DNA from 3 places in the Streptomyces sp. NPDC048664 genome. Region 1 is predicted to be linked to each of the others. Evidence: riboswitches for the same ligand, from Rfam matches in the RefSeq annotation. Region 1 holds a riboswitch; each other region holds the start of a gene.
What was found. A riboswitch is a leader RNA that binds a small molecule or an ion and turns the genes downstream of it on or off. The one in region 1 is predicted to bind cobalamin.
Positions count from the first base shown of each region.

Region 2: another riboswitch for cobalamin. It lies ahead of cobN (cobaltochelatase subunit CobN); the one in region 1 lies ahead of AB0C59_RS07100 (prenyltransferase/squalene oxidase repeat-containing protein).
Region 3: another riboswitch for cobalamin. It lies ahead of AB0C59_RS27030 (cobalamin biosynthesis protein); the one in region 1 lies ahead of AB0C59_RS07100 (prenyltransferase/squalene oxidase repeat-containing protein).

Region 1 covers NZ_JBEZHK010000005.1:8,254-15,488, reverse strand. The annotation lists gene AB0C59_RS07115 (ATP-binding cassette domain-containing protein) at 1-1,804, opposite strand, end outside; gene AB0C59_RS07110 (CbiQ family ECF transporter T component) at 1,801-2,886, opposite strand; gene AB0C59_RS07105 (SCO2322 family protein) at 2,889-3,551, opposite strand; gene AB0C59_RS07100 (prenyltransferase/squalene oxidase repeat-containing protein) at 3,551-4,780, opposite strand; cobalamin riboswitch at 4,885-5,027, opposite strand; gene AB0C59_RS07095 (glycosyltransferase) at 5,132-5,905, shown strand; gene AB0C59_RS07090 (zinc-binding dehydrogenase) at 6,094-7,017, opposite strand; gene AB0C59_RS07085 (MarR family transcriptional regulator) at 7,108-7,235, shown strand, end outside.
Region 2 covers NZ_JBEZHK010000034.1:13,965-21,199, reverse strand. The annotation lists gene AB0C59_RS29110 (cobalt-precorrin-5B (C(1))-methyltransferase) at 1-175, opposite strand, end outside; gene AB0C59_RS29105 (cobalt-precorrin-6A reductase) at 218-982, shown strand; gene AB0C59_RS29100 (precorrin-2 C(20)-methyltransferase) at 1,102-2,592, opposite strand; gene AB0C59_RS29095 (precorrin-8X methylmutase) at 2,589-3,260, opposite strand; gene AB0C59_RS29090 (cobalamin biosynthesis protein CobG) at 3,257-4,540, opposite strand; cobalamin riboswitch at 4,587-4,743, shown strand; gene cobN (cobaltochelatase subunit CobN) at 4,807-7,235, shown strand, end outside.
Region 3 covers NZ_JBEZHK010000029.1:49,838-57,072, reverse strand. The annotation lists gene AB0C59_RS27045 (class II aldolase/adducin family protein) at 1-426, opposite strand, end outside; gene AB0C59_RS27040 (inorganic phosphate transporter) at 818-2,029, shown strand; gene AB0C59_RS27035 (hypothetical protein) at 2,052-2,267, shown strand; cobalamin riboswitch at 2,453-2,594, shown strand; gene AB0C59_RS27030 (cobalamin biosynthesis protein) at 2,692-3,675, shown strand; gene AB0C59_RS27025 (cobyric acid synthase) at 3,672-5,192, shown strand; gene AB0C59_RS27020 (hypothetical protein) at 5,189-5,350, shown strand; gene AB0C59_RS27015 (putative cobaltochelatase) at 5,347-7,235, shown strand, end outside.

The sequences.
Region 1 (7,235 bases):
CCGCCGGACCGTCCGCCACCACCTCGCCCTCCGCGAGGATCACCACACGGTGGGCCAACTCGGCGGCGAGTTCGACGTCGTGCGTGGCCAGGACGATGGCGTGGCCCTCGGCCGCCAGCCCGCGCAGCACCGTGACCAGGCGGGCCTTCGCCGCGTAGTCCAGGCCGCGCGTCGGCTCGTCCAGGAGCAGCAGCCCGGGGCGGGCGGTGAGGACGACGGCCAGCGCCAGTGCGAGGCGCTGGCCCTCCGACAGATCCCTCGGGTGCGCCTCGTCCCCGACGCCCGGCAGCAGCTCCGAGACCAGGGCCCGGCACCGGCCCGGCTCCGCGCCCGCGTCCTGGTCCGCCGCCGCGCACTCGGCGGCCACCGTGTCCGCGTACAACAGGTCCCTCGGCTCCTGGGGGACCAGGCCCACCCGGCGCACCAGGTCGCGCGGGGCCGTGCGGTGCGGGACGGCGCCCCCCACGCGCACGCTGCCGTGCGCCGGCTCGACCAGCCCGACCAGCGCCGACAGCAGCGTGGACTTCCCGGCGCCGTTCCGCCCCATGAGGGCCACCGTCTCCCCGGGCACCACGGTCAGGTCCACCAGCCGCAACGCCTCGACCCGCCCACGCCGCACAGCCAGCCCGACGACGGCCGCGGCAGGAGTGGTACCCGCCGAAGAAAGAGCCGCCGCCTTACGCCCGAACAACCGACGACGCGAGGGCGCCGGGGCCGCCGGAGTGGCCGGAGCGGCCGGGGCCGTCGGGGGCTCTGGGGTCGCCGGGGCACCCGGGGCCGCTGGAGCCGCCAGGTCGGCCGGGGCCGCCGGGCTGTCCGGAGCCGCCGGAGTGGCTGGGGCCGTCGGGGTCGCCGCGGGCTCGGGGGTTGCCTGGACCGCCGGGACCGCCAGGGCGTCCGGGACTGCCGGGGCGTCCGGAGCCGCGGGGGCAGCTGGGGCCGTCGGGGTTGCCGGGGCGGCCGAAGCCGCCGGAGGTGCAAGGCGGGGGAACGGGACTCTGGCTGCCAGGGTTTCGCGTAGGGGGCCCGCTTGGCGGCGGGCGTCGCGGATGGTCAGGGGGAGCGGGGACCAGCCCGCGAGTCGGCCCAGGTCCACCACCGGTGGACAGACCGGGGACACCGCCATCACCTCCGCCGGGGTGCCCACGACCGGGCCCGGCAGCAGCACGACCTGGTCCGCGTACTGCACCACCCGCTCCAGCCGGTGCTCCGCCAGCAGGACCGTCGTCCCCAGGTCGTGGACCAGGCGCTGCAGCACCGCGAGGACCTCCTCGGCCGCCGCCGGGTCCAGCGCCGAGGTCGGCTCGTCCAGGACCAGCACCTTCGGGTGCGGGGTGAGCACCGAGCCGATCGCGACCCGCTGCCGCTGCCCACCGGACAGCGTGGTGATGGGCCGCCCGCGCAGCTCGGCCAGCCCGAGCAGGTCCAGGGTCTCCTCCACCCGGCGCCGCATCACCGCCGGTGCCAGACCCAACGACTCCATGCCGTAGGCGAGTTCGTCCTCCACCGTGTCCGTCACGAAGTGCGCGAGCGGATCCTGGCCCACGGTGCCGACCACGTCGGCCAGCTCGCGCGGCTTGTGGGTGCGGGTGTCCCGGCCCGCGACCGTGACCCGGCCGCGCAGCACACCCCCGGTGAAGTGCGGCACCAGCCCGCTCACCGCCCCGAGCACCGTCGACTTGCCGACCCCGGACGGCCCGACGAGCAGCGCCAGTTCACCCTCCGGGACCGTGAAGTCGATGTCCCGGACGGCGGGTTCGGCGGCGCCGTCGTACGTCACGGAGACGTTCTCGAAGCGGATCACGAGGACTCCTCGGGGACGGGGGCGACGAACGCGGGCAGCAGACCGAGCAGCACCGCCGCCGCGGGCAGCAGGGGCAGGGACGGGGCCGTGAGGGGGACGACACCGGGATGCAGGGCCCCGGGGTCGCGCACGGCGGCCAGGGACAGCAGCGCCGCCGCCGCGATCCCGGACGCGGCGGTCACCCAGGCCCGCACGCCCCACAGGTCCGGACGGTAGCGGGTGCGCGGCGAGCGCCTGCCCCCGAGCTTCAGCCCGGCGAGCGCGGCGGCCAGCCCGGCCAGGAGCACGGGCAGACCGTAGGTGCCGCCCTCGGCGGTCAGCAGCCCGTACGTGCCCGCGCACACCCCCAGCAGACCGCCCAGGGTGAGCGCGGCCGTCGTACGGCGCACGGCGGGCGCCACCTCGGCGGTCCGGCCGAAGCCGCGCGCGTCCATGGCGGCGGCCAGGGCCACCGAACGCTCCAGCGCGCCCTCCAGGACCGGCAGCCCCACCTGCAGCAGCCCGGCGACCCCCCGGTCCGGCCGCCCGCGCAGCCGCCGCGCGGCCCGCAGTCGCCGCACGTCCGCGACCAGATGCGGGGCGAAGGTGAGCGTGACGACGACCGCCACCCCCGCCTCGTACAGGGCGCCGGGAAGGGACTTCAGCAGCCGGGCCGGGTTCGCGAGGGCGTTCGCGGCGCCCACGCAGATCAGCAGCGTGGCCAGCCTCAGACCGTCGTAGCACGCGAACACGAGCGCCTCGGCGGTGATCCGGCCGCCGATGCGGATGCCCTGCGCCCAGTGCGGCAGCGGCACCTCCGGCAGGGTCACCAGCGTGTGCGTGCCGGGGATCGGCGAACCGAGGGCCACCGCGAAGAACAACCGGATCGCCAGCACCGCGAGCCCCAGCCGCACGAACGCCGCGTACGAACGGGACCAGGGGGCCGAGTGCACGCGGCGGGCCGCCACCACGTAACCGGAGACGGCGACGAGCAGGGCCAGCAGGAGCGGGTTGGTGGTGCGGGTGGCCGCGACGGCGAGCCCGAGGGCCCACAGCCACCAGGCGGCGGGGGGAAGCGCGGCGCTCCGTGGAACCCTGGCCATGGTCAGCGCTTGCGGCGGCGGGCCTGGGCGAGGATGCCTATGCCGAGTGCGGCCACGACGGCGGCGCCGACGTAGAGGTTCACGGAGGGGCCGCGGTGGTGCGCGGCCGGTGCCGCCGAGGGCGCCCGGGAGGGCTCGGACGTCGCCGTACCGGAGACCTGCTCCCCGCAGCCCTGCTCGGGATAGCCCGCTATCGCGCACAGCAGCGCGTTCATGTCGTAGCGCAGCGGCTTGGCCACCGAGGCGAGCGCCTCCGCCGTCGTCGCGTCCTCGGGGACGCGGGCGCAGGCCGTCCGCGGGGCGGGCGGCCTCTCGCCCGAGGGCGCGTCCGCCGCCGTGCCGAAGTCGAGGACGAGCGCGACCCGCTTGTCACCGCCGTGCGCCGGGGTCCCCGCGCAGATCGCGGCGAAGTCGGCGGCGCCGCGCGGCCGGGTCGCGTCCTTGGAGTCCACGCTGACGGCGAACCGGAAGCCCTGCACGTCCCCGTCGTCAGGGCGCGCGGTCGACGGGCCCTCGGTGGCGTACGTCCAGTGGCCGCCGTCCCGGTCCCAGAAGGACCAGTAGCGGTAGCCGGCGGCGTGCGCCGGGCCCCCGCCCAGCAGCACCAGCAGGGCCGGTGCGAGCAGCAGGGCGAGGGCGGGGCCGGCGCGGCGGATCGCTGGGATCACTGCGTGCGCTTCCGGCGGCCGGAGAGCAGGAAGCCGATGCCGACACCGGCGACGAGACCGACGCCGATGATCCACCACAGGGTGGTCGTGGAGCCGCTCTTCTCGTCCTGCTCGGCGGACTTGGCGTGCTCGCCGGAGGCCGCCTGCGGGGCGGGGCCGGTCGCGTTCAGCGCGGCGACCACGTCCGTGCCGCCGAAGTGGCGCGGGTCGGCGCCCACCGCGTGCGCGGCCAGGACGAGCTGGGCGTAGGCGGCCGGGCCGCTCGTCTTGGCCCAGGCGCCGGCGTTCTTCTCCAGCCAGGCGTACTGCTTCTGCGCGGCCTTCGCACCACCCTGCGCGGCGAGCGCGACGACGGCGTCGGCGGTGTTGCCGTAGTCGGGCTGGTCGGTGGCGCCGGGCATCACCGACATGAGGTGGCCGTTCTCGGCCGTGGCCTGGGCGAGGTAGGCGGCGCCGTTGCGGGCGACCTCGGCGGGCGTGGGCTTCTTGCCGGAGGCGGCGGCGCAGGCGCCGGCCTTCGCCGTCCCGGCCGTGGTGACCAGGCCCTTGCCGAGCGCGCCCAGCACACCGGCGGCGGTCGCGTCCGCGTTCGGCGCGAGGGCGCCCTTCTTGTCGGGCTGGAAGGCGAGAGCGCCGCCGTCCTTGGCGCAGGGCAGCGAGAACGCGGCGAGCAGGTCGTAGGGCGAGGCGCCGTCCTTGACGACCTTGGCCGGGTCCTCGCCGGTGGCCGCGAGAGCGCCGATCACGACGGAGGTCGAGTTGGTGTCGCTGGGGCCGCCCGCGTTGTAGCCCCAGCCGCCGTCCTTGTTCTGCGCGGACTTCAGCCAGGTCACGGCCTTGCCGGTGGCATCGTCGTGGCCGCCGAGCGCGGCGAGGGCCTGGACGGCGGCGGCGGTGCTGTTGGTGTCCACCATGACCTTGGCGTCGCACGCCGTGGCGGCGTCCGCGCGGAACGCGGCGAAGGCGCCGTTCGCGCACTGCTGCCCCGTGAGCCAGCCCACGGCGCTCGCGGCGGGCTTCTCACCCGCGGTGTGCTGCGCGAGCAGGGACAGCGACTGGCGCCAGACGCCGTCGTAGGTCGGGTCGGCGCTGCCGTACAGACCGGCGGGTATCTTCACCGACGGCGTCGCGGACGGCGCGGGGGTGGCGGCGACGGCGGGTACGGCGGCGCCGAACACGGCGGCGGCGGTGGCGGTGAGCGCCACGGCGCTGCGGCGGACATTCATGATCGGCGGGTGCCTCTCCCTGCGGGGGAGCCGGGCGCGCGGGGAGGACCCGGGCGGCTCGGCTCCGTATACCTCGACGGTGCCGCGCACCGTGCGGTACGCGTGAGCCGGTCACGATCCGAGCGGGGCAGTCCGGCTCACCGCCCCCTCGGGGGTGGTTCACGGTTGCGGGTCAGCGCCGGATTCGCACCGGCTTCCCCCCGTACGGGTGTGATGACGACGCGGCCACTCTACCGGCAGGTAAGAACATCCCCCGAGGACGTGCGTCACAGGGCCACCCCAGGCTCCGGGCGTCGTATGCCTGCGCAGTGTTTGAATGGGCCGTCGTTCTGCCGAGCAAGGAGAAACGCTGTGCCCCTGGTGTCTGTCGTGATGCCCGTGTACAACTCGACAGCCACTCTCGGCGCAGCGGTCCGGTCGGTGCTCACGCAGACCCACGGCGACCTGGAGCTGCTGGTCACCGACGACAGGTCGTCCGACGACTCCATGGACCTGCTCATGGAGTTCGCCCGGCAGGACGAGCGGGTCCTGCCGGAATCGGCACCCGAACAGGGCGGTGCCGGCCGGGCACGCAACCTCGCCATCGAACGGGCCCGGGGCGACTACGTCGCCTTCCTCGACAGCGACGACATGTGGCTGCCGGAGAAGGTCGAGCGGCAGATCGCGTTCGCCGCGGCGGGCAGTGCGCCGCTGACGTTCACCTCGTACTTCAAGATGGACGCCGACCACGAGGGCGAGAGCACCGACTTCGTCCCGAACGGGCGGGTCGTCCGCGCGCGGGAGCACGTGGACTACCGCGCGATGCTGGTCCAGGACCACATCGGTGCCCTGACCGCCATGTACGACCGCAACGTCCTGGGCACGAGGCTCATGCCGGAGATGCGGAAGCGACAGGACTACGCCCTGTGGCTGTCGATCATGCGCGACGGCGCCGACGCCCGGGGCCTTCCCGAGCCGCTGGCGGTGTACAGGGCCCACCGGGCGGGATCGTTGTCCTCCAACAAGCTCTCGCTCGTCCGGTACAACTGGGAGCTGTACCGCGAGCACGAGAGGCTGTCCGTCCCGCGGTCGACGCGAGCGCTGGCCGGCGCCGCGTGGCAGTCGCTGCGCAACTCGCGGATCTAGGACTTGGCCGGTCGATCACGTGCGGAGCCAGACGACGAGGGCGGCTGCGGTGATGGTGCCGAGACGGACGCATCCGCGTTCGTCGTAATCGGGTGGCGGCTGCTCTGGCGTGCGTGAGCGTGTTGATGGCCCGTTCGACGGTGTTCCGTTTCCTGTGCTGCTCCTCGTCGCAGGCCGGTGGACGCCTGCTAGGGGACAAGGACGACCTTGCCGAGGTTGCGGCGCTGCTCGATGAGGGTGTGGGCTCGGGCGGCATCGGCGAGGGGGATCTCCTCGTGCACGGCGGTGCGCAGAATGCCTGCGTCGCGCATCTGCCAGAGCTCGCACAGCCAGCGGTCGTAGAGTCCGGGATTGCCGGCAGCGATGGCGCGCATCTGGAAACCGATCATTGAGGCGCCGCGGACCAGGAGTTCGTACGCCTCGACCGTGCCACCGCCGGAGCTGAAGGCCACCAGTCGGCCGCCCGTCGCGAGGGCCCTCACAGCGGGGCCGAGAAGGTCGCCGCCGACGCCGTCGAGAATCACGTCGTACGGGGCGCCCCAGTCGGCTTCCTCGTAGAGGACGACCTCGTCGGCGCCGAGCCCTCGGACGAAGTCGGCCTTGTCGGCGCTGCTGACGGCGGCGACGACGCGTGCCGCCCCACCGGCCTTGGCGTACTGGAGGGCCAACGTGCCCACACCGCTGGCCGCCGCCGTGACGAGCACCGACTCGCTGGGCTCCGTACGGGCGGCCTCGTAGGCGCCGCGCGCCACCAGACCGCTGCGGACCAGGGCGACCGCCTCCACGGCGGTCGCGCCGTCCGGAATCAGGGAAGCCATGGAGGTGTTCAGGACCGCGAATTCGGCGTAGGCGTCGGCGAAGCACAGCCCGGTGACGCGGTCTCCCACGCGGAAGGCGGTGACTCCCGCGCCCAGGGCGACGATCTCCCCGGCGACCTCGCCTCCGAACGGGATCGGCTCGCTGCCCTCCCGCACCTTGCGCACGGTGGGCAGGGTCACCCCCACTGCCTCGACCCGGATCAGCACCTCCCCGGCGTCTGCTTCGGGTCGGTCGACCTCCTCGGCGAACAGCACTTCGGGCCCACCGTTGACCTCATGGCGCATGCGCAGCACAGGACCTCCCCCGTCCGAACTCATTGGATGCCCCAACGATAGGGGCAATGTCGTTGGGAAGTCCAATGAACTTTTCGGTAGGCTCAGCTCATGACCTCGGACCTCCAGCGCATCCAGTCCCTGCCGACGTGGCTCGTCGGCCGTGTTGCGGCCCGAGGCCGGGGGATGGTCGCCGACGCGATCGCTGCCGAGGGGCTGAAGCTCATGCACCACGCGGT
Region 2 (7,235 bases), on a different contig from region 1:
CCGGGTCGGGGAACTCGCCGGTCAGCAGCGCGGTGTACGCGGCTGTCGTGGCCGCCGTCGCGCAGGCCCCGGTGGTCCAGCCGTGCCGCAGCCCGGTGTGCTCCAGCTGGGCCCGGCGCCCTCCCTTCACCGGGCCGGAACCCGGCGCCTGGCCGGCGCGGCTCGCCTCCTCCATGCCTCGATCCTCGACTCTCCTCATGAACGGACTCGGACTCCCATGCACCTGCTGATCCTCGGAGGCACCACGGAGGCCCGCCGACTCGCCGAACTGCTCGACGACATCACCGGGTTGACGGTGACCAACTCCCTCGCCGGACGCGTCGCCAACCCCCGCCTGCCCCCCGGCCGGACACGCGTCGGCGGCTTCGGCGGAGCGCAGGGGCTGGCCGCGTGGCTGCGCGAGCACGAGGTCGACGCCGTCGTCGACGCCACACATCCCTTCGCCGGAACGATCAGTTTCAACGCGGCACAGGCCGCTGCCGCCACCCATGTTCCCCTGCTCGCCCTGCGCCGCCCCGGGTGGGTCCCCGTCGAGGGCGACCGCTGGCACGAGGTGGGATCGCTGGGGGAGGCGGCCCGTTCCCTGCCCGCACTCGGGCGACGCGTGTTCCTGACCACCGGCCGCATGGGCCTGGAGGCCTTCGCGGCCCTGGACGACCTCTGGTTCCTCGTCCGCTCCGTGGACGCCCCCGAGCCCCCGTGCCCGTCCCGGATGGAGGTGCTGCTCGATCGCGGGCCCTTCGTGCTCGACGGGGAACGCGCACTGCTGCGGCGCCACCGCATCGACGTCGTGGTCACCAAGGACAGCGGGGGAGCGGCCACGGCCCCGAAACTGACCGCCGCCCGCGAGGCCGGACTGCCCGTCGTCGTGGTCCGCAGGCCGCCGACCCCGCAGGGCGTCCCCGTCGTGCCGGATCCCGCGCAGGCGGTCCTGTGGCTTCGCCAACACCTTGACCTGGGGTCCCTTCGAGGCACTGACTGACACCCGGTCCGTGCTCCACCGCGGCCGACCGCTCCGGCCGGGCCGGTCTCACCGTTCAGGAGCACGGCGGGTGGGCGCGGGAGCGGCGCCGTCCCCGGGGCGCGGCGCCGCTCGTGCTCTCACGCCTGCGGATACCGGCGCGGGGTCCAGACGATCTCCTCGCCGCCGCCGCGCCGGACCACCTGGGTCTGGGAGGAGCCCACCAGGAGGATCGTGCGCATGTCGACCTCGGCCGGATCCAGTTCGCCCAGCCGCACCACGCGCACACGCTCCTGCGGACCGCCCACGTCCCGGGCGACCACCACGGGCGTCCCCGGCTCCCGGTACTCCAGCAGCAGCTCCCGGGCCTTGCCCACCTGCCAGGTCCGGCTGTGCGAGCCCGGGTTGTACAGCGCCAGCACCAGATCCGCCGAGGCCGCCGCGCGCAGCCGCTCGGCGATGACCTCCCACGGCTTGAGCCGGTCGGACAGCGACAGGGCGGCGTAGTCGTGGCCGAGAGGGGCACCGACACGGGCCGCGGCGGCGTTGGCGGCGGTGAGACCGGGCAGCACCCGCACCGGCACGTCCAGGTAGGCGGGCTGCGAGGCCACCTCCAGGACGGCGGTGGCCATCGCGAAGACGCCGGGGTCGCCGCCGGAGACGACGGCCACCCGCCGCCCCCGCTGGGCCAGTTGAAGGGCGAACTCGGCGCGTTCGGCCTCCACCCGGTTGTCCGAGCCGTGCCGGACCTGGCCCGGCCGCTCGGGCACCCGGTCGAGGTAGGTCGTGTAGCCGACCAGGTCGTCGGCCGCGGCCAGCGCACCCCGCGTCTCGGGCGTGAGCCACAGGGGGCCGGCGGGCCCCGTGCCGACCACGACCACTTCGCCCCGCTCCCGGGCGGCGGGCCGCTCTGCGTCCACCTGGCTGGGCAGCACCGCCACCGCGAAGTACGGCACCGACTCCGCTTCCACGTCGGCCAGTTCGGCGACGCGCTCCCCGCTCATGGTGGCCCGCTCCACATAGCGGGCCTCGCTCAGGCGCCCCGAACCCTCCAACGCGCGGCGGACCTTGGGGAAGGTGCGGCCGAGCTTCATCACGACGGCCGCGTCCGTCGCGGCGAGCCGCGCGGTCAGCTCCTCCTCGGGAAGCGTGCCGGGCAGGATGGTCAGCACCTCCTCGCCCTCGGCCAGCGGGGTGCCCAGACGGGCGGCGGCGGCGGACACGGAGGTGACACCGGGGACGACCTCGGTGTCGTAGCGGTCGGCGAGCCGCTTGTGCATGTGCATGTAGGAGCCGTAGAAGAGCGGATCGCCCTCGGCGAGCACCGCCACGGTCCGCCCCGCGTCCAGGTGCTTGGCCAGCGTGGCCGCCGCCTCGGTGTAGAAGTCCTCCATCGCGCCCCGGTATCCGCCCGGGTGGTCGGTGGTCTCCGTGGTGACCGGGTAGACCAGCGGCTCCTCGACGTGATCCTCGCGCAGGTGCGCGGCCGCGATGGAGCGCGCGATGGACCGGCCGTGCCGCGCGCTGTGATAGGCGATCACGTCGGCCTCGGAGATGACCTCGACCGCCCGTACGGTCATCAGGGACGGGTCACCGGGGCCGAGACCCACCCCGTACAGCTTGCCGCTCATTCTTCCTCGCTCGCGATCGCGTTGAGCGCGGCGGCCGCGATGGCGCTGCCACCGCGACGGCCGCGCACCACCAGGTGGTCCAGCCCGGACGGATGCGCGGCCAGCGCGTCCTTGGACTCGGCGGCGCCCACGAAGCCGACCGGGACACCGATGACGGCGGCCGGCCGGGGGGCGCCTTCCTCGATCATCTCCAGCAGGCGGAAGAGGGCGGTGGGCGCGTTGCCGACCGCCACCACCGCGCCTTCCAGCCGGTCACGCCACAGTTCCAGCGCGGCGGCGCTGCGCGTGGTGCCCAGCTTCGCGGCGAGTTCCGGGACGGCCGGGTCGGACAGCGTGCAGAGCACGTCGTTGTCGGCGGGCAGCCGCTTGCGGGTCACCCCGCTGGCCACCATCTGCACATCGCAGAGGATGGGCGCGCCCGAGCGCAGCGCCTCCCGGGCGCGGGCCACCACCGCGGGCGAGTAGGACAGGTCCCGAACGAGGTCGACCATCCCGCAGGCGTGGATCATGCGCACCGCCACCTGGCTGACGTCGGCGGGCAGGCCCACCAGGTCCGCTTCGGCGCGAATGGTGGCGAAGGACTCGCGGTAGATCGCCGCACCGTCCTTCTCGTAGACATGGGTGGTCACGGTGTTCTTCTCACTGCTCTCGGTCGACTTGATGCTCATGAGGTGCTCGTCGTCAGCGCGGCGGACACACGGGAGGGATCCCTGACGGAGACGGTCCGCGGGTTCTGGCCCGCCCTGTCGGTCGACACCTGGTACCCGCCGCCGGGTGTCGCGACCACGGAGACGTGATCACCGCGGGGATGCCCGCACCGTCGTTCGCACCCGGACCAGTACAGGGGGAGGCCGGGTCCGCCGGTCGCGTCGAGGGCGCCGGCGGCGTCCGCCCGGACATCGGCGTGCGCCTTGGCGCACCCGGGGCGGCCGACGCAGGCCCCGACCCGGAGCCAGGGCGACGCGGGGTCGCCGACCAGGCCGGTCGCGGTGAGGCGCGCGAGCGTCCCGGCCGCCCGGGAGGCGGCCGCGCCCGCGGTGGGCAGGACGACACCGCGCCAGGGGGTCAGTCGGAGCTCGGTGTCGCAGACACGCGTCAACTCCTCCCACTGGCGGGCCGAGAAACGCCCCAGCGGAACATGGACGGACACGGCACCGTCGAGGACACCTGGCGCGGGGCCGGACGCGGCGCCCACCGGTTCGGGACACTCCTCGTGGCCGATCCCCTCGGCCTCCAGCCGCTGACGGACCAGGCGATCCATCGCACCCTCGGGCAGCGCGAGTTCGGACACCCGCCAGGCTCGCGCTCCCTGCGACCGTGCCGCCTGAAGGAACACCTCGGCGGCCGTCAGCGCCGCGCGGGCCGCGTCGCCGGCACTCACCCGCACCGCCCCCGGCGAGAGCCACGCGCCCCCGTCCGCGACCGCACGCACCAGGACGTCGGCGCCCAGACCGGACACGTCGCCGCGCCCGTCGTCCAGGGCGAACAGGAACCGGCCCGACAGATCCCTGGCCGCCCGGCTCGCGCACAACGCCGCGTCCAGCTCCGTCAGCCAGGGCCGTACGTCGCCGAGGCCGCGGCCGTCGAGGCCCGACAGGGGCGAGGCGACGACGTTGCGCACCCGCTCGTGCTCCCTCGACGGCAGCAGACCGGCCGCGTCCAGCGTCCGTGCCAGCTCCGGCCCGCACCCGTCCTTCAGCGCGCGCAACTGCACGTTGCCGCGGGAGGTCAGGTGCAGGTCGCCGTCCCCCAGCCGTCGGGCCGCGATCCCGAGGGCCCGCGCCTGATCGGCGGTCAGCACGCCGCCGGGCACCCGGACGCGAGCCAGGGCCCCGTCGTCCGCCGTGTGCAGGCGCAGTGTCCCCGGGCAGGCGTCACCGCGCCCCCGCGAAACCGGTGTGGCCTGGGGCGATGGGGAGGGAGCTGCCGTGGGCATGGCGGTGAGCATACCTACCATCACACCCGCTGTATGCCCCACCCTGTTTCCATGGCCCTTACTATGCTTTCCCAGTGGATCACCTGATCCACGAACCGCCACGACGGCGACAAGGGGAGGAAGCCGGTGCGAATCCGGCGCGGTCCCGCCACTGTGAGCCGGCCTTCGACAGCCGTGCGAGTCAGGAACTCCCTTCCCCCGCGTTCGGCTTCGTCCGAGGGGGAGACCCATCTCCCACACTGCCCGGGGCGCGGACCCCGAGGAAGGCCAGGCGACGCATGCCCACTCCGTCCGGGGAACGTGCACCGCACACCCGCCAGATCCTGCTCCTGTCGACGTCCGACACCGATCTGCTCAGCGCCCGCGCGGCCGGTGGTCCGGTCCCCTACCGCTTCGCCAACCCGGCCCGTCTCGCCCTGGAGGACCTCCCGGCCCTCCTGGACGGGGTCGACCTGGTGGTCGTGCGGCTCCTGGGCGGCCTCCGCGCCTGGCAGGACGGTCTCGACCTGCTGCTCGCGGACGGCCGCCCGGTGGTCGTCCTGAGCGGTGAACAGGCCCCGGACGCACAGTTGATGGCCGCCTCCACCGTCCCCGTGGGCCTCGCGGCCGAGGCCCACGCCTATCTGGCCCACGGCGGCCCCGCCAACCTGGAGCAGCTCGCCCGCTTCCTCTGCGACACGGTGCTGCTCACCGGGTACGGCTTCGAGGCGCCCGCGCCCTCCCCGACCTGGGGTGTGCTGCCCCGCGAGGCGGGGACCGCGGACGGCCCGAGCGTGGCCGTCCTGTACTACCGGGCCCACCACATGAGCGGCAACACCGCCTTCGTGCACGCCCTGTGCGACGCCGTCGAGGACGCGGGCGGCCGGCCGCTGCCCCTGTACGTGGCGTCGCTGCGCGCACCCGAACCCGAGCTGATCGAGCGGCTGCGCACCGTCGACGTGATCGTCACCACCGTCCTGGCCGCGGGCGGCACCAAGCCCGCCGAGGCGTCGGCCGGGGGCGACGACGAGTCCTGGGACGCGGGCGCGCTCACCGCCCTGGACGTCCCGATCCTCCAGGCGCTCTGCCTGACCGGCTCACGCGCCTCCTGGGAGGAGAACGACGAGGGCGTCTCCCCGCTGGACGCGGCCAGCCAGATCGCGGTCCCCGAGTTCGACGGCCGCCTGATCACCGTCCCGTTCTCCTTCAAGGAGATCGACGCCGACGGCCTGCCGGCCTATGTCGCCGACCCCGAGCGCGCTGCCCGCGTCGCGGGGATCGCCGTACGGCACGCCCGACTTCGCCACATCCCGGCCGCCGACAAGCGGCTCGCGCTCGTCCTGTCCGCCTACCCGACCAAGCACTCCCGCATCGGCAACGCGGTCGGACTGGACACCCCCGCCAGCGCGGTGGCCCTCCTGCGCCGTCTGCGCGAGGAGGGATACGACTTCGGCGACACGGACGTCCCCGGGCTGGTCTCCGGTGACGGCGACGAGCTGATCCGCGCGCTGATCGAGGCCGGCGGCCACGACCAGGACTGGCTCACCGAGGAGCAACTGGCGCGCAACCCGGTGCGCGTCCCGGCGGCCGACTACCGTCGCTGGTTCGCCACGCTGCCCGAGGAACTGCGCACGGCGGTGGAGGAGCACTGGGGTCCGGCGCCGGGCGAGATGTTCGTCGACCACAGCCGCAACCCGGAGGGCGACATCGTCCTCGCCGCCCTGCGCTTCTCCCACCTGCTGATCCTCATCCAGCCCCCGCGCGGCTTCGGCGAGAACCCGATCGCCATCTACCACGATCCGGACCTCCCCCCCTCCCACCACTACCTGGCCGCCTACCGCTGGATCGCCACCCCCGCCGCCGACGGCGGTTTCGGCGCCGACGCGATGATCCACCTCGGCAAGCACGGCAACCTGGAGTGGCTGCCCGGCAAGAACGCCGGCCTGTCCGCCGCCTGCGGTCCCGACGCGGCCCTCGGCGACCTGCCCCTGGTCTACCCCTTCCTGGTCAACGACCCCGGCGAGGGCACCCAGGCCAAGCGCCGCGTCCACGCCACCCTGGTCGACCACCTCGTCCCGCCGATGGCCCGCGCCGACTCCTACGGCGACATCGCACGCCTGGAACAACTCCTGGACGAGTACGCCCAGATCTCCTCCATGGACCCGGCGAAGCTCCCGGCGATCCGCGCCCAGATCTGGACCCTCATCCAGGCCGCGCGCCTCGACCACGACCTCGGCCTCGAGGACCGCCCCGAGGACGACGGCTTCGACGACTTCCTGCTGCACGTCGACGGCTGGCTCTGCGAGGTCAAGGACGCGCAGATCCGCGACGGACTGCACGTCCTCGGCAACCCGCCCGTCGGGGACGACCGGGTCAACCTGGTCCTCGCCATCCTGCGCGCCCGCCAGATCTGGGGCGGCGCCACGGCCCTGCCCGGTCTGCGCGAGGCGCTCGGGCTGGACGAGTCCGCCGCGACCCGTACGACCGCCGACGAGGCGGAGGCCACGGCCCGCGCCCTGGTCCAGGCCATGGAGGACGCGGGCTGGGACCCGGCCGCCGTCCCGACCGAGCACGGCGAACAGGTCGCCCGCATCCTGCGGTTCGCCGCGGACGAGGTCGTGCCCCGCCTGGCCGCGACCACGGCCGAACTCGACCACACCGTCCACGCGCTGGCCGGTGGCTTCGTCCCGGCGGGGCCCTCCGGGTCCCCCCTGCGCGGCCTGGTCAA
Region 3 (7,235 bases), on a different contig from region 1:
GGCGACGCGGACCGGGCCGCCGAGGGCGGCGGCCACGTAGTGGATCAGCGGCAGTTCCCGCACCAGGGTGGAGACGGCCGTCGCGTGGACGGCGTGGGTGTGGACGACGGCGCGCGCCCCGGTCGTGCGGTAGACCGCGAGGTGCATCGGCAGTTCGCTCGTGGGGCGCAGCGAGCCGAGCACCTGACGGCCGTCGAGGGCGACCGCGACCATGTCCCGCGGTGTCAGCCGGTCGTAGGGCACCCCCGTGGGGGTGACCAGCACGGTGTCGCCGACGCGCACGGACACGTTGCCCGAGGTGCCGACGACCAGCTGCTCGGCCACGGTCCGGCGAGCGGTGGCGACGAGATCGCCCCACGCGCGGTCCAGCTCCGCGTCGCCCCCCATGTCCGCTCCGTCCTGTTTGTCGTGTCGCTGCTCCGTCATGCCGCGATCCTTCCAGGGGGCCGCCATCGGAGACAGGGGGCGCGGCGCGGATCGAGGGATGCGTGCACAAACGGACATAAAGGCATAAATGCACGCCACATCCAGGCGATCGCACGGGGGTTGCCCCGCGTCGCGAGGAAGTGACCAACGTCTCTTCGGCGCCCCTTCGGGGCTACCGAGGGGGCACCCGGGAAGGCGGTCGTAGATCGGGCAAAGGGCTCCGGAGCCCGGAATTCCGCCTCAGTTCGACAATCCGGCCGCCTCCGGCCCTCGGTCGCCGGCCGGACAACCTCTCGGCGAGTACACCACCAAGCCCGTCTCAGTTCATCTTCCGTTCACTCAGGTTGCCTACGTTCCACGAGCCACTGACCTCCCAGAGAAGCTTGGGTAAATGGAACACATCACGCTCCTCCTTGGAATCGTGATCGTCACCGCTCTCGTGTTCGACTTCACGAACGGTTTCCACGACACAGCCAACGCGATGGCCACCACCATCTCGACCGGCGCCCTGAGGCCCAAGACGGCAGTGGCGATGTCCGCCACGCTGAACCTCGTGGGCGCCTTCCTCTCCGTGGAGGTCGCCAAGACGATCTCCGGCGGCATCATCAACGAACAGGGCATCCGGGTCGAGGTGATCTTCGCGGCTCTGGTCGGCGCCATCCTCTGGAACCTGCTGACCTGGCTCCTGGGCCTGCCCTCCAGCTCCTCCCACGCGCTGTTCGGCGGCCTCATCGGCGCCGCGGTCGCCTCGGCCGGCTGGTCCGCTGTCAACGGTTCGACGATCGTCACGAAGGTCCTGATCCCGGCGGTGGCCGCGCCGCTCGTGGCCGGACTCGCCTCGCTGCTGGCCACGCGCCTGTCCTACGCCATCGGCCGCCGCGCCGACGACAAGGCCACCGCCAAGGGGTACCGCTTCGGCTCGATCGCCTCCGCCGGTCTGGTCTCCCTGGCCCACGGCACCAACGACGCGCAGAAGACGATGGGCGTCATCACCCTGGCCCTCGTCACCGGCGGTGTCATCGCGCCCGGTTCGAACCCTCCCACCTGGGTCATCGTCTCCGCCGGTGTCGCCATCGCGCTCGGCACCTACCTGGGCGGCTGGCGCATCATCCGCACCCTCGGCAAGGGCCTGACCGACCTGGCCCCGCAGCAGGGCTTCGCCGCCCAGACCAGTGCGGCGACCGCGATCCTCGCCTCCTCGCACATCGGCTTCTCCCTGTCCACCACCCAGGTCTGCTCCGGCGCCGTCATGGGTGCCGGCCTCGGCCGCAAGGGCGGCGTCGTCCGCTGGTCCACCGCGACCCGGATGCTCGTCGCCTGGTGCCTCACGCTCCCGGCCGCCGGACTGGTCGGCGCGGGCGCCGAACTCCTCACCAAGCAGGGCACCTGGGGCACGGTCGCCACCGGTGTGCTGCTGATCGCCGGCGCCGGGGTCATCTGGGCCCTGGCCCGCCGCAAGCCGGTCACCGTGAACAACGTCAACGACGTCGACACGGAGCCCGCGGGTGTCGTCACCACCGCCATCGCCGCGGTGATCCCGCCGCCGGCGGGCCTGGTCGAGACGGCCCCGGTCGAGCCCGTACCCGCAGCCAAGACGGCCTGAGACGGCTAAGGAAGCACCCCTCATGAAGATCGACTGGTCGGCTCTCGGCTCCGTCTTCGGCGCCAGCCTCGGGATCACCGTGGCCCTCGTCGCCCTGTTCACCCTGGGCGTCGTGGGCCTGACGAAGAAGGAATCGGCCGACGGCGGCACCGCCGCCCTCGCGGCCACCGGCGCCTACGCCTGCTTCGCGGCCTGCGCGGCGGCGGTCGGCTACGGCATCTTCCTGATCGTGGCCTGACACCCGCGGACCCGGCGTCCCGGGCCCCGGACACGTGGGACGAGGTCCCCGCGGCGATCCCCGTGATCCCCGCGGGGACTTCGTCGTGCCGGGGCCGGGAACCGTCCGATCCCGGTGACTGACGGCACGTCAGCCATGTGGGGCGCGGCACACCCCTGCAGCGCAGGTCAGGAGCAGGTTGACGGGTGTTCCGGGCGCGTGGTGGACTGCCGGAGCCATTACGGCGGCAGAAGAGGAAGCCGGTGCGAATCCGGCGCGGTCCCGCCACTGTCACCGGGGAGCGGTCCCCGGGAGCCAGGAACTCTCGCCGCCGCTCTCGTCGTACCAGGGCGCGGACACCCTGAGTGAGGACATATCGCCATGCGCGGCTGCCTGTTGAGGTTCAGCGACCGGGTCCCGCCCTCCCCCGTGGCCGGCTGAGCCGGTGGGTGCCGATCGCGTCTTCGCGTACGGCGCGGGCCTCGGCCTCCTCGGTGACCGGCTGCTGGGCGATCCCCGCCGCGGGCATCCGGTCGCCGCGTTCGGGCGGGCCGCCTCGGCCCTGGAGCGGACCCTGTGGCGGGATCACCGCGGCTGGGGCGCACTGCACACCGCCCTCTGCGTGGGCGGCACCGTGTCCCTCGCCGCGCTCGCCTCGTCCGCCCTGCGCTCCTCCCGCGCCGGGTCGATCGCCCTCACCGCCACCGCCACCTGGGCGGTCCTCGGGGGGACCTCGCTCGCCCGCGAGGCCCGCGCCGTCGGCGACGCCCTCGAACGCGGCGACATCGAGGCGGCCCGCACGCGGCTGCCGCATCTGTGCGGACGCGACCCGCAGGCCCTCGACGCCGACGCCCTGGCGCGGGCGGTGGTGGAGTCCGTCGCGGAGAACACCTCCGACGCGGTGGTGGGCGCCCTGGTGTGGGGCGCGGTGGCCGGGGTGCCCGGCCTTCTCGGGTTCCGTGCCGTGAACACCCTCGACGCGATGGTCGGCCACCGGTCGCTCCGCCACCGGCGGTTCGGCTGGGCCGCCGCCCGGCTGGACGACGTCGCCGGCTGGCCGGGCGCCCGGCTCACCGCCGTACTGGCCGCCGCCGCCGGCCCGGACCCCCGCGGCGCGCTGCATGCCTGGCGCTCCGACGCGCACCGGCACCCGAGCCCCAACGCCGGGCCCGTCGAGGCGTCCTTCGCGGGAGCGTTGGGCCTGCGGCTCGGTGGAACGCTCTCCTACCAGGGCCGGGTCGAGCATCGGTCCGTGCTCAACCCGGGTGGACGGGCCGTGACCACCGGCGACATCGGCCGGGCCGTACGGCTGTCCCGCCGGATCGGGCTGCTCGCGCTCGGCACGGGCGTCGCGGCCCGTGCGATCACGGCGAGAGGGAGGGGAACAGCGGTGACGAGGACAGCGCGGTCGAAGGGGCGTACGGGATGAGCGGGGGGAACGGCGGGGGGCTGCTGGTCGCGGGCACCACCTCCGACGCGGGCAAGAGCGTCGTGACGGCGGGCATCTGCCGCTGGCTGGTACGGCAGGGGGTCAAGGTCGCGCCCTTCAAGGCGCAGAACATGTCCCTCAACTCCTTCGTCACCCGCGAGGGCGCCGAGATCGGCCGGGCCCAGGCGATGCAGGCGCAGGCCTGCCGCGTCGAGCCCACCGCGCTGATGAACCCGGTGCTGCTCAAGCCGGGCGGCGACCGCAGCAGCCAGGTCGTCCTCATGGGCAAGCCGGTGGGCGAGCTGACCGCGCGCGGCTACCACGGCGGACGGCAGGAGGCGCTCCTCGGCACCGTCCTGGACTGCCTCGCCTCGTTGCGGGGCACGTATGACGCGGTGATCTGCGAAGGGGCGGGCAGTCCCGCCGAGATCAACCTGCGGCGGACCGACATCGTGAACATGGGGATCGCCCGCAACGCGCGGCTCCCCGTGGTCGTCGTCGGCGACATCGACCGCGGCGGCGTCTTCGCCTCCTTCTTCGGCACGGTCGCCCTGCTCTCCCCCGAGGACCAGGAACTCGTCGCCGGGTTCCTGGTCAACAAGTTCCGCGGGGACGTCTCGCTGCTGGAGCCCGGGCTCGACATGCTGCACGGGCTCACCGGGCGGCCCACCTACGGCGTCCTGCCCTTCCAGCACGGCCTGGGCATCGACGAGGAGGACGGGCTGCGGGTGTCCCTGCGCGGCGCCGTCCGCGAGTCGCGGGTGGCCGACCCCGTCGGCGAGGACGTGCTGCGGGTCGCGGTGTGCGCGATCCCCCTGATGTCCAACTTCACCGACGTGGACGCCCTCGCCGCCGAACCCGGCGTCGTGGTGCGGTTCGTGGACCGCCCCGAGGAGCTGGCCGACGCCGACCTCGTCGTCGTCCCGGGCACCCGGGGCACGGTCAAGGCACTGCACTGGCTGCGCGAACGGCGCCTGGCCGAAGCCCTCGTCCGGCGTGCCGCCGAGGGGCGGCCGATCCTCGGGATCTGCGGCGGGTTCCAGATCCTCGGGGAGCGCATCGAGGACGAGGTGGAGAGCCGCCAGGGCCGGGTGGACGGGCTCGGGGTGCTGCCCGTGCGGGTGCGGTTCGCCAGCGAGAAGACCCTCACCCGGCCCGTCGGCGAGGCCCTCGGCGAGCACGTCGAGGGGTACGAGATCCACCACGGGGTCGCCGACGTCACAGCCGGTGAGCCCTTCCTGGACGGCTGCCGGGTCGGCCAGACCTGGGGCACGCACTGGCACGGCTCGCTGGAGTCCGACGGCTTCCGCCGCGCCTTCCTGCGCGAGGTGGCCGCCGCCGCGGGCCGCCGCTTCGTCGCGGCCCCCGACACCTCGTTCGCCCGGCTGCGCGAGGAGCAGCTCGACCGGCTCGGCGACCTGATCGAACAGCACGCGGACACGGACGCGCTGTGGCGGCTCATCGAGTCCGGGGCGCCGCGCGGACTGCCGTTCGTCCCCCCGGGGGCGCCCGCATGAGCACCGTGCTGCCGCTGCGGGCCACCCGCACCGACCTGCCGGCGGCCCGTACCTGCGGTGCCCCGAGCGTACGGGCCGAACCCGGCGCGAACACGCTGGAGCGGTTGCGCTCCACCTATCTGGAGCTCGAAGGCGAACTGGAGGGCGAGAAGAAGTGAGTACCCCGTTTCCGTTCACGGCCGTGGTGGGCCAGGACGATCTGCGGCTCGCGCTGCTGCTGAACGCCGTGTCACCCGCCGTCGGCGGTGTGCTGGTGCGCGGCGAGAAGGGCACCGCGAAGAGCACCGCCGTGCGGGCCCTGTCGGCGTTGCTCCCGAAGGTGGACGTCGTGGCCGGGTGCCGGTTCTCCTGCGACCCCGGCTCCCCCGACCCGGCCTGCCCGGACGGCCCGCACGAGCCCGGAGCGTACGAGTCCCGCCCGGCCCGCATGGTGGAGCTGCCCGTCGGCGCCTCGGAGGACCGGCTCGTGGGCGCGCTGGACATCGAGCGGGCGCTGGCCGAGGGCGTGAAGGCCTTCGAGCCGGGCCTGCTGGCCGACGCCCACCGGGGCATCCTGTACGTCGACGAGGTCAACCTGCTCCACGACCATCTCGTCGACCTCCTGCTCGACGCCGCCGCCATGGGCGCCTCCTACGTGGAACGCGAGCAGGTCTCCGTCCGGCACGCCGCGCGGTTCCTGCTCGTCGGCACCATGAACCCGGAAGAGGGCGAACTGCGCCCGCAGTTGCTCGACCGGTTCGGGCTGACCGTCGAGGTCGCCGCCTCCCGCGAACCCGACCAGCGGGTGGAGGTCGTCCGGCGGCGGCTCGCCCACGACGACGACCCGGCGGGCTTCGCCACCCGGTGGGCCGACGAGGAGGCCGCCGTACGGGCCCGGATCGTGGCGGCGCGCGACCTGCTGCCCTCCGTGCGGCTCGGGGACGACGCGCTGCGCCAGATCGCGGCGACCTGCGCGGCGTTCGAGGTGGACGGCATGCGCGCCGACATCGTGATGGCGCGCACCGCCACCGCGCTGGCCGCCTGGGCCGGGCGCACCGACGTGGTCGCCGAGGACGTGCGGCAGGCCGCGCTGCTCGCCCTTCCGCACCGGCGGCGCCGCAACCCCTTCGACGCGCCGGGACTCGACGAGGACAAGCTGGACCAGACGCTGGAGGAGTTCTCCGGCGACGGCGAGCCCGAGACGGACCCCGACGGCGGGCCCGGCGGGGGCGGCGGGCAGCCGTCACCCGACCAGGGGCCGCAGGACGGTGACACCGCCGCCCTTCCCGAGGACGGTGAGGGTCCAGAGGGGCAGCCGCAGCCGTCCGGGGCCGGTGAGCAGCAGGCCGTGGGTGCTTCCGAGCCCTTTCGCACCAAGGTCCTGAGTGTGCCCGGGATCGGTGAGGGTGCCGCCGGGCGGCGCTCCCGGGCCCGCACCGAGCAGGGGCGGACGACCGGGTCGCGGCGCCCCGCGGGCACCCTCACCAAGCTGCACCTGGCGGCGACCATCCGGGCGGCGGCGCCGCACCAGCGGGCGCGGGGCCGGTCGGGCCCCGGGCTCGTGGTGCGCCGGGACGATCTGCGGCAGGCGACGCGGGAGGGGCGCGAGGGCAACCTCGTGCTGTTCGTGGTGGACGCCTCCGGGTCGATGGCCGCACGGCAGCGCATGCGTGCCGTCAAGGGTGCCGTGCTGTCGCTGCTCCTGGACGCCTACCAGCGGCGCGACAAGGTGGGTCTGGTGACCTTCCGGGGCAGCGAGGCCCAGGTCGCGCTGCCGCCCACCTCGTCCGTGGAGGCGGCCGCCGCCCGGCTGGAGTCACTGCCCACGGGCGGGCGCACGCCGCTTGCCGCCGGGCTGCTCAAGGCGCACGAGGTGCTGCGGATCGAGCGGCTGCGGGACCCCGCGCGGCGGCCGCTGGTGGTCGTGGTGACGGACGGGCGGGCCACCGGGGGCGTGGAGCCGGTCGCGCTGGCCGGGCGCGCGGCGGGGCTGCTGGCCGCCGAGGACGTCGCGTCCGTCGTCGTGGACTGCGAGTCGGGGCCCGTGCGGCTCGGGCTCGCGGG